Regions from separate parts of the Serratia ureilytica genome, predicted to be linked through region 1. Evidence: predicted binding sites of a transcription regulator. Region 1 holds the regulator's gene; each other region holds the start of a gene.
The links. The regulator PurR, encoded in region 1, represses purine synthesis genes. The targets are predictions, from matches to a motif close to CANGCAAACGTTTGCNTG.
Positions count from the first base shown of each region.

Region 1 (5,001 bases):
GGCGAGAAGCTGAATGGCGCTGTAAAGGAGGAAGCAATGTCGTTTGAATTACCTGCATTACCGTATGAGAAAAACGCGCTCGAGCCGCACATCTCCGCCGAGACTCTGGAATACCACTACGGCAAACACCACAACACCTACGTGGTTAACCTGAACAACCTGGTGAAAGGCAGCGAGTTCGAAGGCAAATCGCTCGAAGAGATCATCAAGACCTCTAACGGCGGCGTGTTCAACAACGCCGCGCAGGTGTGGAACCACACCTTCTACTGGCACTGCCTGTCGCCACAGGGCGGCGGTGAACCGCAGGGCGAACTGGCGGCGGCGATCGTCAAATCCTTCGGCTCTTTCGCTGCGTTCAAAGAGCAGTTCACCGATGCCGCCGTGAAAAACTTCGGTGCCGGCTGGACCTGGCTGGTAAAAAAACCGGACGGCGCGCTGGCGATCGTCAACACTTCCAACGCGGCAACCCCGCTGACCGGCGAAGACAAACCGCTGCTGACCGTTGACGTGTGGGAACACGCGTATTACATCGATTACCGCAATGCGCGTCCAAAATACCTGGAAAACTTCTGGGCGTTGGTCAACTGGACCTTCGCGGCGGAAAACCTGGCGTAAGCGCAGGGCTTGCCTAAGTGATGAGGCGCAGCTTGGCTGCGCCTTTTTTAAAACTGGCGGGAAATCAGTTCAACGCGGCGACAAAGCTGAAAGCGATGATCATCGCCAATGCGCAAACGGTGGTGAACAGCGACATCTTCAGATCGGTATCCATGACAACTCCTTTAAAATGGGCTTTCCTAAGGATAAAAGGCGCACAATTAGTACGTCAAATCATTTTCCCACAGTTCGCCGATAAAATCTTGTTATCATTTCCCGGTTTATAATCTCGATTACCTCTTCCACTTTTGTTCAATATGCGACAAAATTCGCAGTTCACAACTGCGTACCGGCATTCATGCCCCTCCTGATTAGCGCTGACGACTTCAACACTAAAAACTCAGTTTTCGCTTCTCTGGAGAAGGATCTACGTAGGCAAACGATTAACATCACACTTACATGCTGTAAACATGTGAGTTCAGGAGTCATTCCTTACATGGCAACGATTAAAGATGTGGCCAAACGCGCGGGCGTTTCCACCACCACCGTTTCGCACGTCATCAATAAGACTCGTTTCGTCGCCGAAGAGACCAAAGCGGCCGTGTGGGCCGCCATCAAAGAGCTGCACTACTCGCCGAGCGCCGTGGCGCGCAGCCTGAAAGTCAATCACACCAAGTCTATCGGTCTGCTGGCCACCTCGAGCGAAGCGCCCTACTTTGCCGAAGTGATCGAGGCGGTGGAAAACAGCTGCTACAGCAAAGGCTATACCCTGATCCTGTGCAACTCGCACAACAATCTGGACAAACAGCGCGCCTACCTGGCGATGCTGGCGCAAAAGCGCGTCGACGGCCTGCTGGTCATGTGTTCCGAATACCCGGATCAGCTGCTGGGCATGCTGGAAGACTACCGCAACATCCCGATGGTGGTAATGGACTGGGGCGCCGCGCGCGGCGACTTCACCGACACCATCATCGATAACGCGTTCGAAGGCGGCTATCTGGCCGGCCGTTACCTGATCGAGCGCGGCCACCGCGATATCGGCGCTATCCCGGGCCAGCTGTCGCGCAACACCGGCGGCGGCCGTCATCAGGGCTTTATGAAGGCGCTGCAGGAAGCGCATATCGATATTCGCGAAGAGTGGATAGTCCAGGGTGACTTCGAGCCGGAGTCCGGTTACAAGGCGATGCATCAAATTCTGTCGCAGAAACAGCGACCGACCGCGGTATTCTGCGGCGGCGACATCATGGCGATGGGCGCCATCTGCGCCGCCGACGAACTGGGGCTGCGGGTGCCGCAGGATATTTCCGTGATCGGCTACGACAACGTGCGCAACGCCCGCTACTTCACCCCGGCGCTGACCACCATTCATCAGCCGAAAGAACGTCTGGGCGAAATGGCCTTCACCATGCTGCTGGATCGCATCATCAGCAAGCGCGAAGAATCGCAGGTGATCGAAGTGCATCCGAAGCTGGTCGAACGCCGTTCGGTCGCCGACGGTCCGTTCATCGACTACCGCCGCTGATCCTCCTCCCTACCGGAAGCCGGCACGGCTTCCGGTGCCGCCTCACTCAGCCACTCCTGATTCAGCGTCTCGCCATCGCCCAAATACGCCAGCAGCCAGCTCATCGCCGGTGACGGTTTATCCTGTTGCCAGGTCAGGCAGCAGGGGCTGGCGGGAAACGGCTGCTGCAACTGCAACGCCTTCAGCTCACCGCGCTGCACCCGCGGCAGCGCCAGATGCGCCGGCATCATGCCGACGCACAATCCGGCGCACAAACAGTCGAGCGCCGAGGTCCAGTCCGGCACCACCAGCCGCCGCTGGTTATCCAGCGTCCAGGTGACGCGCTTGGGCAGATTGCGCGAGGTGTCTTCCAGACAAAGCGCAGGGTACGGCCTCAACCGATCGTCATTCAACGGCCCTGCCAGCTGCGCCAGCGGATGCTGTGGGCTGACTACGCACAGCCAGTTCATATCCCCCATGTCGCGGAAAGCGAAGCCGCCGCCGACCGGCACCGCGCGGGTGGCGCCGATCGCCATGTCCACCCTGCCGTCCACCAACGCATCCCACACGCCGTTAAACACCTCGGGTTGCAGCATCAACTCGACGTCGGGGAAATGACGGTAGAAATCCAGCACCAGCTGGCGGCTGCGCTGCGGTTTGACGATGATGTCCACCGCGATATTCAGCTGACCGCGCCAGCCGTTGGCCACCTGTTGACAGTGGCGGCGGGTGTCGAGCATTTTTTTGATAACAGCTCGCGCATCCTTGATAAACAGCGCGCCGGCCGGCGTCAGTTCCACATCTCGGTGACGCCGCTCAAACAGCGGCACCGCCAGCCATTGCTCCAGCTGCCGCACGGTATAACTTACCGCCGACGGCACCCGGTGCAGCTCCTGCGCCGCCGCGCTGAAACTGCCGGTGCGCGCCACCGCATCAACGACCTCGAGAGAATATTCAGACCACATCGCTTTGCCTTCAATTTTTTTAACAGCACTTTGCAAATATTACCGTTTCACAAGCAGAGATCCAGCCGGATACACTGGCCGGCGCTAAAAACCTGCGACACTAAAATATTAACGAGAAATACCATGCGAAATTCCTTTGGTTTTATGTTCTACCTCGCCGGCCTGAGCATGCTGGGTTATCTGGCGACCGATATGTACCTGCCCGCCTTCGGCGCCATGCGGGAGGAACTGCAAATTTCCGCCGGCGCGGTCAGCGCCAGCCTGAGCATCTTTTTGGCCGGCTTCGCCTTCGCGCAGCTGCTGTGGGGGCCGCTCTCCGACCGTCTGGGACGCAAACCGGTATTGTTGATTGGCCTAACGCTGTTCGCGCTCGGCTGCCTGGGCATGCTGTGGGTGGAAAATGCCGCGCAGCTCTGGATACTGCGCTTTATTCAGGCCGTAGGTGTCTGTTCCGCCGCCGCCATCTGGCAAGCGCTGGTGGTCGACCGCTATCGTGAAGGCCAGGCCAACCGCGTATTCGCCACCATCATGCCGCTGGTGGCGCTATCGCCGGCGCTGGCGCCGCTGCTGGGCGCCTGGCTGCTGAACCACGCCAGCTGGCGCGCGATCTTCGCCGTGCTGCTGGCCATCACCGCCTTGTTGCTGTTGCCGACGCTGCTGCTCAAAGAGAACGCCAGGCCAAAACCCGCCGTCGACGCGCCAAAAAGCAGCGTCAGTTTTTGGCAATTATTGAAATCCCCGGTATTCAGTGGCAATGTCGCCATGTACGCCGCCTGTTCGGCCGGTTTCTTCGCCTGGCTGACCGGCTCGCCGTTTATCCTCGGTGATATGGGCTACGGCCCGAGCGACATCGGCCTGAGCTATGTGCCGCAGACGCTGGCCTTCCTGCTGGGCGGTTACGGGTGCCGCGCCGCGCTCAAGCGCATCAATGGCAAAACCCTGCTGCCGTGGCTGCTGGTAGCTTATGCTGTCAGCATGGTGGCCCTGTATCTGGTGGCAACCCTGACCAATCCGACGCTCACCACGCTCCTGATCCCGTTCTGCGTGATGGCGCTGGTCAACGGCGCCGGCTATCCGATCATGGTGGCCAACGCGCTGATGCCGTTCCCGGACAGCAGCGGCAAAGCCGCCGCGCTGCAAAATACGCTGCAGCTGGGGCTGTGTTTCGTGGCGAGCATGCTGGTATCGACGTTTATTGCGCAGCCGCTGTTGGCGACGGTGACGGTGATGGTGTCCACGGTGATACTGGCCGCGCTGGGGTATTTCCTGCAGCGGGGAAAAGCGGCCAAGGCGCCGCAAGAAACGGCGCGCGAACATGCTAACTCAGCGTCATAATTGCCAAGCTAAATAATCACTTAAAGAATATGCGTGCCGAGTGCGATTTACAGTTGAGTCAATGCCTCGGCGCGCCTATACTCAAAAACAACCTTGTAAAGTAACACCTTATAATCTCTATATCTCAATTAGCTGTTGTGTACGCGTCTTGCGTCACACTCTTTTTTGAAGAGGCGTTTATCCTGCGCCGTTTGCGTCGGGTCGCTTCTTTAAATTTCCTCTGTTCATAGTCGGATATCAGACGCCGCGGGCTTATTTCCCGTCGGTATACGTATGCACCCGCAGAAATTGTCTAAGCTGTTTCCTAACGGGTCATCAGTCAGAAGAAGGTGATGGAGAAGCTATGAGTTCATCGTGTATAGAAGATCTGAGCATCCAGGATAACCAGTGGTACCGTATCGCGCACGAAATGCTCGGTCTGGCCGGTATCGAAATTAACGGATCGCGCCCTTTCGATATTCAGGTTAAAAACCCCGAATTCTTTAAACGCGTTTTGCAGCAAGGCTCCCTGGGTCTAGGCGAGAGCTATATGGATGGTTGGTGGGAATGCGAGCGGCTGGATATATTCTTCCAGCGCGTGGTCAGCGCCGGGCTGGAGAAGAAGCT
Region 1 is NZ_CP071320.1:2,770,325-2,775,325, forward strand. It holds gene sodB (superoxide dismutase [Fe]) at 37-615, shown strand; gene cydH (cytochrome bd-I oxidase subunit CydH) at 680-769, opposite strand; gene purR (HTH-type transcriptional repressor PurR) at 1,091-2,116, shown strand; gene punR (DNA-binding transcriptional activator PunR) at 2,104-3,060, opposite strand; gene punC (purine nucleoside transporter PunC) at 3,184-4,395, shown strand; gene cfa (cyclopropane fatty acyl phospholipid synthase) at 4,739-5,001, shown strand, end outside.

Region 2 (5,001 bases), 1.7 Mb from region 1:
TAGCCGGTCTCGGCGCCGAAGGCATTGCCGAGAGACAGCAGGGCGAACCACCATACCAGCCCGGAGCGGCTGAACCAGCCGATGGCGCCGTACAGCAGCGCGGCGACCAGCAGCAGCACGGAAACCCGCCCGCTGCCGTTATCCAGCCAGACGCCCAGTTGCCATAAGGCGCAGGCGGTGAGCAACACGGCGACAAACAGCGCCGCCTCATTGCCGTAGCGTTTTTCCGGGTGGCGTTGACGACGACGCAGCGCCCAGACGTAGGCCAGCGCCGCCAGTACGCCGGCGATCGCCATGCGCACCGGCGCGTCGAAGCGGAACAGTTCGCTCAGCCATTCAAGCAGTGCGCTGTCGGCGAACAGGCTGGTGACGGCGATCAGCAACGAGGCCAGCGCGGCGAGAAACGCATAGCGCGCCAGCCGCCGCCAGTCGAAAGGCTGCACGTCCACATGCAGCAGCAGTTGCTGTTGTTGCTCGGGGGTCAAGGCACCTTCCCCAACCCAGCCGTCCAGCGCCTTGCGCACCACGACGGCGTTCTTTTTACTGAGTTTCATGCTTCTGGTCCCTGAATCACACGCTGATTCGGCCAGTATAGCCATTGGCGGGCGGCTACGACAAAGGGAGGCTAGTGTGTATAATGCCCGCCGCAAAAGCGCACGAGGAATTATGCGATGACTGAATATAACGATGAGTACTGGATGCGTCAGGCATTGCAGCTGGCCCTGCGCGCGCAGGAAGAGGGCGAGGTGCCGGTGGGTGCGCTGCTGGTGCTGGACAATCAGGTCATCGGCGAGGGCTGGAACCGGCCGATCGGCCGGCACGATCCTACCGCGCACGCCGAGATCATGGCGCTGCGGCAGGGCGGCGCGGTGCTGCAAAACTACCGCTTGTTGAACGCCACGCTGTACGTCACGCTGGAACCCTGCGTGATGTGCGCCGGCGCGATGGTGCACAGCCGCATCCGCCGGTTGGTGTACGGCGCCGCCGACGAGAAAACCGGCGCGGCCGGTTCGCTGGTGGATATTTTGCGCCATCCGGGCATGAATCATCAGGTGGAGATCGTCTCGGGCGTGCTGGCGGACGAATGCGCCGCCACCCTGAGCAATTTCTTCCGCCTGCGCCGCGAACAGAAAAAAGCGCTCAAGCTGGCGCAGCGGGCGGCGGATAAGCCGGAATAATCAGTAGTTGAGCGCCAGTTCCGGCATCACCGTCGGATAGCCTTTTCCCAACGCTTCCTGCTCGGCGGCCGCTTGCGCCGCCTTTCTCTCTTTTTCCTGCAGATAACCCACCAGGCTGACCTGGTAGCGGCGGATGTTTTCTACATAGTTGTAGGCTTCACGCCCGCGCGCATAACCATAGGTCAGCTGCGGGTAGTAGCGCTTTTGGCTGAGCATCGGCAGGCGCTGTTTGACGTCGACCCAGCTGTCCGGATTGCCTTTTTGCGTTTTGGTCAGCTTGCGTGCGTCCAGCATATGGCCCCAGCCCATGTTGTAGGCCGCCAGCGAGAACCAGATGCGCTCATCTTCCGGCACGCTGTCCGGCACCTTGGCCATCAGCCGCTGCAGGTACAGGGCGCCACCCTGAATGCTCTCTTCCGGATCGAGGCGATCGTTGACCCCCAGGCCGTCGGCGGTGGCGCGGGTCAGCATCATCAGGCCGCGCACGCCGGTGGGGGAGGTGGCCTGCGGATTCCAGTGCGATTCCTGATAGGCGATGGCCGCCAGCAGCTTCCAGTCGATCTCGTTGGCGTGTTTCTCGAACAGCGGGCGGAAGTTGGGCAGCACCGAGTCGATGGCCGACAGGAAGGTTTTGGTATCCACGTAGTCGAAGCTGCCGACGTGGCCGAGGTATTTCTCTTCCAGCCGCGCCAGGGTGCCGTCGTCCACCATTTGACTGTAGAAATCCAGCATCGCCGCGTACAGGCTGTCGTCGCCGTCGCGTTTGAGGTACCAGGTGACCGGCTCTTCGTCGGTGACGTCGAACGCCACCGCCAGCTGCGGATGGATGCGCTGCAGCAACGCGATGGTCACCGAATCGCCGAGGGTATAGTCCAGCTTGCCGTCGGCAACCCGCTCCAGCAGCTCTTTGGAGGTGAGATCGCTGGAGGACTCCCAGGCGAGATCCGGGTATTTATCCTGTTTGAGCTGCTTTAGCGTGCTGACATGCGCGGAACCGGAGGCGACCGCCAACTTGCCTTTGATGTCGGCGAAGCCTTTTGGCCGCGGGGTGCCCAGCCGGTACACCAGCTGTTGGGAAACGGAGTAGTAGGCGGGGCCGGTGCGCGCGCGGCTGAGGCGCTCCTGGTTGTAGATAAGGCCCGCCGCCAGCAGGTCGGCGTCGTCGTCGTCCAGATCGTCGAACAGGTCATTGATGTTCTGATGGGGGATCACCACCAGTTTTACCCCGAGGTAGTTGGCGAAGCGCTTGGCCAGTTCGTAGTCGAGCCCACCCGGCCCTTGCTTGGTGTTGAAATAGGTCAGCGGTGAGTTCAGCGTGCTGATACGCAACTCGCCGCGGGAAATGATCTCCTGGAGTTGCCCGCCCTGGCCGCTGCGCCAGGTGATATTGGGCCACAGCGCGAGAGCCAGAAGCAGGGTGACAACGCCGATGAGGATGTAGTTTATTTTAAGACGTTTCAAATAGTTATCCAGTGGTGGCACAGGTACGCCGGCGACGACAACCGCGACTTTTCTCATGGTTAAATCACCAGTGCGGGGGGCATTTTGCGCAACAAAACGCCAGTGTGCAACTTTATTGATACGTTATGACAATTCGACGGTGCGGCGCGCTTTTATCAATAATCCCTACGCAAACGGTTTCGTCGGCGGCGAGGATTCTCTATAATGACGCGCGTTTTCCCCTGTTGCGCCCAATGAAGCGTCTTATCCGTCGCTTCGAAGACGAGAGAACTTTGATTATGGAAATTCTGCGTGGTTCGCCCGCTTTATCGGCTTTTCGCATTACCAAACTGCTGTCCCGCTGCCAGGACGCCCACCTGCCCGTCAGTGATATCTACGCCGAGTACGTCCACTTTGCCGATGTTAGCGCACCGCTAAGTGCCGAAGAACACGCCAAACTTCAGCGCTTGCTCAAGTACGGTCCTTCTCTCGCCGAACACGCCCCCGAAGGCCGGCTGCTGCTGGTCACGCCGCGCCCGGGCACCATTTCCCCCTGGTCTTCCAAAGCCACCGACATCGCCCACAACTGCGGTTTGCAACAGGTGCTGCGGCTGGAGCGCGGTCTGGCGTTCTACGTCAAGGCGCCTGAGCTGACGGAGGCCCAGTGGCACCAGCTCGCCGCGCTGCTGCACGATCGCATGATGGAAACCGTCTTCAGCGAGCTGCAACAGGCTGAACAGCTGTTCGCGCACCATCAGCCGGCGCCGTATCAGTCGGTCGACGTGCTGGGCGCAGGGCGCGCCGCGCTGGAGCAGGCCAACGTCCGGCTCGGCCTGGCGCTGGCGCAGGACGAGATCGATTACCTGCTGAATGCCTTTACCGGTTTGGGGCGCAACCCGACGGATATCGAACTCTATATGTTTGCGCAGGCCAACTCTGAGCACTGCCGCCACAAGATTTTCAATGCCGATTGGATCATCGACGGCGAACAGCAGCCCAAGTCGCTGTTCAAAATGATCAAGAACACCTATGAGCAGACGCCGGACTATGTGCTGTCGGCGTATAAAGACAACGCCGCGGTGATGGAAGGCTCGCAGGTCGGCCGCTTCTTCGCCGCGCCGGAGAACGGCACGTACGATTACCATCAGGAAGACGCGCATATCCTGATGAAGGTGGAAACCCACAACCACCCGACGGCGATCTCGCCGTGGCCGGGCGCCGCGACCGGCTCCGGCGGCGAGATCCGCGACGAAGGCGCCACCGGCCGCGGCGCCAAGCCGAAGGCCGGCCTGGTGGGCTTCTCGGTGTCCAACCTGCGCATTCCCGGCTTTGAACAGCCGTGGGAGCAGGACTTCGGCAAACCGGAGCGCATCGTCACCGCGCTGGACATCATGACCGAAGGCCCGCTGGGCGGCGCGGCGTTCAACAACGAATTCGGTCGCCCGGCGCTGCTGGGCTACTTCCGTACCTATGAAGAACGCGTCAACAGCCATAACGGCGTGGAGCTGCGCGGCTACCACAAACCGATCATGCTGGCGGGCGGTATCGGCAACATCCGCGCCGATCACGTGCAGAAAGGGGAAATCACCGTCGGCGCCAAGCTGGTGGTGCTGGGCGGCCCGGCGATGAATATCGGTCTGGGCGGCGGCGCGGCGTCATCGATGGCGTCCGGCCAGTCCGATGCCGATTTGGACTTCGCGTCGGTGCAGCGCGACAACCCGGAAATGGAACGCCGCTGTCAGGAAGTGATCGACCGCTGCTGGCAGCTGGGCGACCAGAACCCGATCCTGTTTATCCATGACGTCGGCGCCGGCGGCCTGTCCAACGCCATGCCGGAGCTGGTGAGCGACGGCGGCCGCGGCGGCCGCTTCGAACTGCGCGACATCCTCAACGACGAGCCGGGCATGAGCCCGCTGGAAGTATGGTGCAACGAATCGCAGGAACGTTACGTGATGGCGATCGCCCCGGCGCAGATGGCGCAGTTCGACGAGATCTGCCGCCGCGAGCGCGCGCCTTACGCGGTGATCGGCGAAGCGACCGAAGAGCAACATCTGACGTTGAACGATCGTCACTTCGACAATCAGCCGATCGACATGCCGCTGGATGTGCTGCTCGGCAAGACGCCGAAGATGACCCGCGACGTGACCCGTCTGCAGGCGCAGGGCCAGGCGGTACAGCGTGAGAACATCACGCTGGCCGACGCGGTGAAGCGCGTGCTGCATCTGCCGGCCGTCGCGGAGAAAACCTTCCTGATCACCATCGGCGACCGCACCGTCACCGGCATGGTGGCGCGCGACCAAATGGTCGGCCCGTGGCAGATCCCGGTAGCCGACTGCGCGGTCACCACCGCCAGTCTGGACTGCTATTATGGCGAAGCGATGTC
Region 2 is NZ_CP071320.1:1,100,844-1,105,844, forward strand. It holds partial or broken gene J0X03_RS05110 (DUF2157 domain-containing protein) at 1-554, opposite strand, end outside; gene tadA (tRNA adenosine(34) deaminase TadA) at 672-1,178, shown strand; gene mltF (membrane-bound lytic murein transglycosylase MltF) at 1,179-2,639, opposite strand; gene purL (phosphoribosylformylglycinamidine synthase) at 2,915-5,001, shown strand, end outside.
Region 2: purL (phosphoribosylformylglycinamidine synthase) is a predicted target of PurR. The motif match lies at 2,806-2,823, and genes of this name have one in related genera.

Region 3 (5,001 bases), 2.0 Mb from region 1:
CGGAGGTTTTCTCGTTCAGGCGACCTTCGGCGCCCGCCAGGCACAGTTCCACCAGATCGGAACGCAGGCGCAGCATGATCGGCTGGGTTTCCGGATCGCCGAAACGACAGTTGAATTCGATCACCTTCGGCTGGCCGTCGGCGGCGATCATCAGGCCGGCGTAAAGGAAGCCGACGTAGGTGTTGCCTTCCGCCGCCATGCCGCGCACCGTCGGCCAGATCACCTGGTCCATGGCGCGCCGGTGGATTTCGTCGGTCACTACCGGTGCGGGAGAATAGGCGCCCATGCCGCCGGTGTTCGGGCCGGTGTCGCCGTCGCCGACGCGCTTGTGGTCCTGGCTGGTGGCCATCGGCACCACGTTCTCGCCGTCGACCATCACGATGAAGCTGGCCTCTTCACCGTCAAGGAACTCTTCCACCACGATGCGATGACCGGCGTCGCCGAAGGCGTTGCCGGCCAACATGTCGCGCACCGCCTCTTCCGCTTCCTGCAGCGTCATCGCGACGATCACGCCTTTACCGGCCGCCAGGCCATCGGCCTTGATGACGATCGGCGCGCCTTTGCTGCGCACGTAGGCCAGCGCCGGCTCCACGTCGGTGAAGTTTTCATATTCGGCGGTCGGGATGCGGTGGCGCGCCAGGAAATCCTTAGTGAAAGCTTTGGAGCCTTCGAGCTGCGCGGCGGCCTGCGTCGGGCCGAAGATTTTCAGACCGGCGGCCTGGAAGGCGTCGACCACGCCAATCACCAGCGGGGCTTCCGGCCCGACGATGGTCAGACCGATGTCATGGCTCTGGGCGAAAGCGACCAGGGCGGGGATATCGGTGGCGGCGATCGCCACGTTCTCCAGATTGGCTTCCAGCGCGGTACCGGCATTGCCCGGCGCAACGTAGACTTTATCCGCCAGCGGAGACTGGGCGGCTTTCCAGGCCAGCGCGTGTTCGCGCCCGCCGTTGCCGATAATCAAAATGTTCATCAGGGGCTCCACGAATGGCGTGCGCCGGAGCGCACGCGGCAAAAGGAATTAATGGCGGAAATGACGCATGTCGGTGAAGATCATCGCGATGCCGTGTTCGTTGGCGGCGGCGATTACTTCGTCGTCGCGGATCGAGCCGCCAGGCTGGATCACGCAGGTGATGCCGACTGCAGCTGCGGCATCGATGCCGTCACGGAACGGGAAGAAGGCGTCGGAGGCCATGGCGGATCCTTTCACTTCCAGCCCTTCGTCGCTCGCTTTGATGCCGGCGATCTTGGCGGAATAAACGCGGCTCATCTGGCCGGCGCCTATGCCGATGGTCATGTTGTCACGTGCATAAACGATGGCGTTGGATTTCACGAACTTGGCCACTTTCCAGCAGAACAGCGCGTCACGCAGTTCCTGTTCGGTCGGTTGGCGCTCGGATACCACGCGCAGATCGGCGGCGGTCACCATGCCGAGATCGCGATCCTGTACCAGCAGCCCGCCGTTGACGCGCTTGAAGTCCAGCCCCGCCACGCGTTGCTGCCACTGGCCGCAGGCCAGCACGCGCACGTTCTGTTTGGCGGCCAGCAGGGAGCGCGCTTCCTGAGTGACGTTTGGCGCGATGATCACTTCCACGAACTGGCGGCTGATGATCGCCTGCGCGGTGGCGGCGTCCAGCTCGCGGTTAAAGGCGATGATGCCGCCGAAGGCGGAAGTCGGGTCGGTTTGGTAAGCGCGCTCATAGGCGGCGAGGATGTCGTCGCCGATCGCCACGCCGCAAGGGTTGGCGTGCTTGACGATCACGCAGGCCGGTTCGGCAAACTCTTTCACGCATTCCAGCGCGGCGTCGGTATCGGCGATGTTGTTATAGGACAGCGCTTTGCCCTGCAGCTGCTCGGCGGTCGCGACGGACGCTTCCTTTACCTCTTCTTCTATATAGAAGGCGGCTTGCTGGTGGCTGTTCTCACCGTAACGCATATCCTGCTTCTTGATGTAGTTGAGGTTCAGGGTACGAGGGAAGCGGCCGGACGGCTGTTCGGTCTCGCCGTGGTACGCCGGCACCAGCGCGCCGAAGTAGTTGGCGATCATGCTGTCGTAGGCGGCGGTGTGTTCGAAAGCCTTGATGGCGAGATCGAAGCGGGTGGCATAGCGCAGCGAGCCGTCGTTGTTGTCCATCTCGGTAATGATGGCGGCGTAGTCGCTGCTCTTCACCACGATGGCGACGTCTTTATGGTTCTTGGCGGCGGAGCGCACCATGGTCGGGCCGCCGATATCGATATTTTCGACCGCGTCTTCCAGCGAGCAATCTGGGCGCGCCACGGTTTGGGCGAACGGGTACAGATTGACGACCACCATGTCGATAGGCTGGATGTCATGCTGATTCATGACCGTGTCGTCCTGGCCGCGGCGGCCGAGGATACCGCCGTGAACTTTCGGGTGCAGGGTCTTAACTCGTCCGTCCATCATCTCCGGGAAGCCGGTGTAGTCGGAAACTTCGGTAACGGGCAGACCGGTGTCTGCCAGCAGGCGGGCGGTGCCGCCGGTGGAGAGCAGTTCAACGCCGCGCTGGGAAAGCGCTTCGGCGAATTCAACGATACCGGCTTTGTCAGACACGCTGAGCAGAGCCCGGCGGATTGGACGAGGTTGTTGCATGGTTTTATCCCTTGGCTTTGAGTCGCAATTAAAGAGCGTTACGTGAATGTCCACCTCGTTCTCTCTATAAAGCGCGGTTTTCTGCCTTATAAAGGGAGGGACAGGCACAAATTCAGGTAACGCCCCCGTAAAAAGGGGGATCGTTTCGTCGCGGGGAATTGTAGCGAAAACGTTTGCGTGGCGCTCGTAAATTTTCCGTACAAATCGCATCTGTGGATAACACTGTGTGCAAGTGGGTATAAAGCGGGGTTTTGCTGTGGAATGCAGCTAACGATCGTTTTTGCTGAAAATACCTGTTGCGGCCTGCGAGGAACTCCCTATAATGCGCCTCCATCGACACGGAACATGTGAACAACTTCACAGAGTCTCCGGGGGTCGCAGAGAAAAAATCCTGAAAATTAGGGTTGACTCTGAAAGAGGAAAGCGTAATATACGCCGCCTCGAGTTAGCAAGCGAAAGCGCCTAACTCACTGCTCTTTAACAATTTATCAGACAATCTGTGTGGGCACTCCACAAGACGATATCCAGCATCTTCGGATGCAAAAAAATATCAAGTCTTGAAGAGTGACTAACTGAAGTAAAATTCATGCAGTAAATCTTTGAGCATCGCTTCTCGAGTGGAAGCAAATCAAGCTTTTAATTGAAGAGTTTGATCATGGCTCAGATTGAACGCTGGCGGCAGGCTTAACACATGCAAGTCGAGCGGTAGCACAGGGGAGCTTGCTCCCCGGGTGACGAGCGGCGGACGGGTGAGTAATGTCTGGGAAACTGCCTGATGGAGGGGGATAACTACTGGAAACGGTAGCTAATACCGCATAACGTCGCAAGACCAAAGAGGGGGACCTTCGGGCCTCTTGCCATCAGATGTGCCCAGATGGGATTAGCTAGTAGGTGGGGTAATGGCTCACCTAGGCGACGATCCCTAGCTGGTCTGAGAGGATGACCAGCCACACTGGAACTGAGACACGGTCCAGACTCCTACGGGAGGCAGCAGTGGGGAATATTGCACAATGGGCGCAAGCCTGATGCAGCCATGCCGCGTGTGTGAAGAAGGCCTTCGGGTTGTAAAGCACTTTCAGCGAGGAGGAAGGTGGTGAACTTAATACGTTCATCAATTGACGTTACTCGCAGAAGAAGCACCGGCTAACTCCGTGCCAGCAGCCGCGGTAATACGGAGGGTGCAAGCGTTAATCGGAATTACTGGGCGTAAAGCGCACGCAGGCGGTTTGTTAAGTCAGATGTGAAATCCCCGGGCTCAACCTGGGAACTGCATTTGAAACTGGCAAGCTAGAGTCTCGTAGAGGGGGGTAGAATTCCAGGTGTAGCGGTGAAATGCGTAGAGATCTGGAGGAATACCGGTGGCGAAGGCGGCCCCCTGGACGAAGACTGACGCTCAGGTGCGAAAGCGTGGGGAGCAAACAGGATTAGATACCCTGGTAGTCCACGCTGTAAACGATGTCGATTTGGAGGTTGTGCCCTTGAGGCGTGGCTTCCGGAGCTAACGCGTTAAATCGACCGCCTGGGGAGTACGGCCGCAAGGTTAAAACTCAAATGAATTGACGGGGGCCCGCACAAGCGGTGGAGCATGTGGTTTAATTCGATGCAACGCGAAGAACCTTACCTACTCTTGACATCCAGAGAACTTTCCAGAGATGGATCGGTGCCTTCGGGAACTCTGAGACAGGTGCTGCATGGCTGTCGTCAGCTCGTGTTGTGAAATGTTGGGTTAAGTCCCGCAACGAGCGCAACCCTTATCCTTTGTTGCCAGCGGTTCGGCCGGGAACTCAAAGGAGACTGCCAGTGATAAACTGGAGGAAGGTGGGGATGACGTCAAGTCATCATGGCCCTTACGAGTAGGGCTACACACGTGCTACAATGGCATATACAAAGAGAAGCGACCTCGCGAGAGCAAGCGGACCTCATAAAGTATGTCGTAGTCCGGATTGGAGTCTGCAACTCGACTCCATGAAGTCGGAATCGCTAGTAATCGTAGATCAGAATGCTACGGTGAATACGTTCCCGGGCCTTGTACACACCGCCCGTCACACCATGGGAGTGGGTTGCAAAAGAAGTAGGTAGCTTAACCTTCGGGAGGGCGCTTACCACTTTGTGATTCATGACTGGGGTGAAGTCGTAACAAGGTAACCGTAGGGGAACCTGCGGTTGGATCACCTCCTTACCTAAAGATATTAGTTCGAGTGGCGTGCTCACACAGATTGTCTGATAGAAAGTAACGAGCAGAAATACCTTTATAGGCTTGTAGCTCAGGTGGTTAGAGCGCACCCCTGATAAGGGTGAGGTCGGTGGTTCAAGTCCACTCAGGCCTACCACTTCTTGTAAGTGGAAAAGGTACTGCACGTGACTGTATGGGGCTATAGCTCAGCTGGGAG
Region 3 is NZ_CP071320.1:4,754,583-4,759,583, reverse strand. It holds gene purD (phosphoribosylamine--glycine ligase) at 1-973, opposite strand, end outside; gene purH (bifunctional phosphoribosylaminoimidazolecarboxamide formyltransferase/IMP cyclohydrolase) at 1,022-2,611, opposite strand; rRNA gene J0X03_RS22510 (16S ribosomal RNA) at 3,249-4,790, shown strand; tRNA gene J0X03_RS22505 (tRNA-Ile) at 4,865-4,941, shown strand; tRNA gene J0X03_RS22500 (tRNA-Ala) at 4,980-5,001, shown strand, end outside.
Region 3: purH (bifunctional phosphoribosylaminoimidazolecarboxamide formyltransferase/IMP cyclohydrolase) is a predicted target of PurR. The motif match lies at 2,774-2,791, and genes of this name have one in related genera.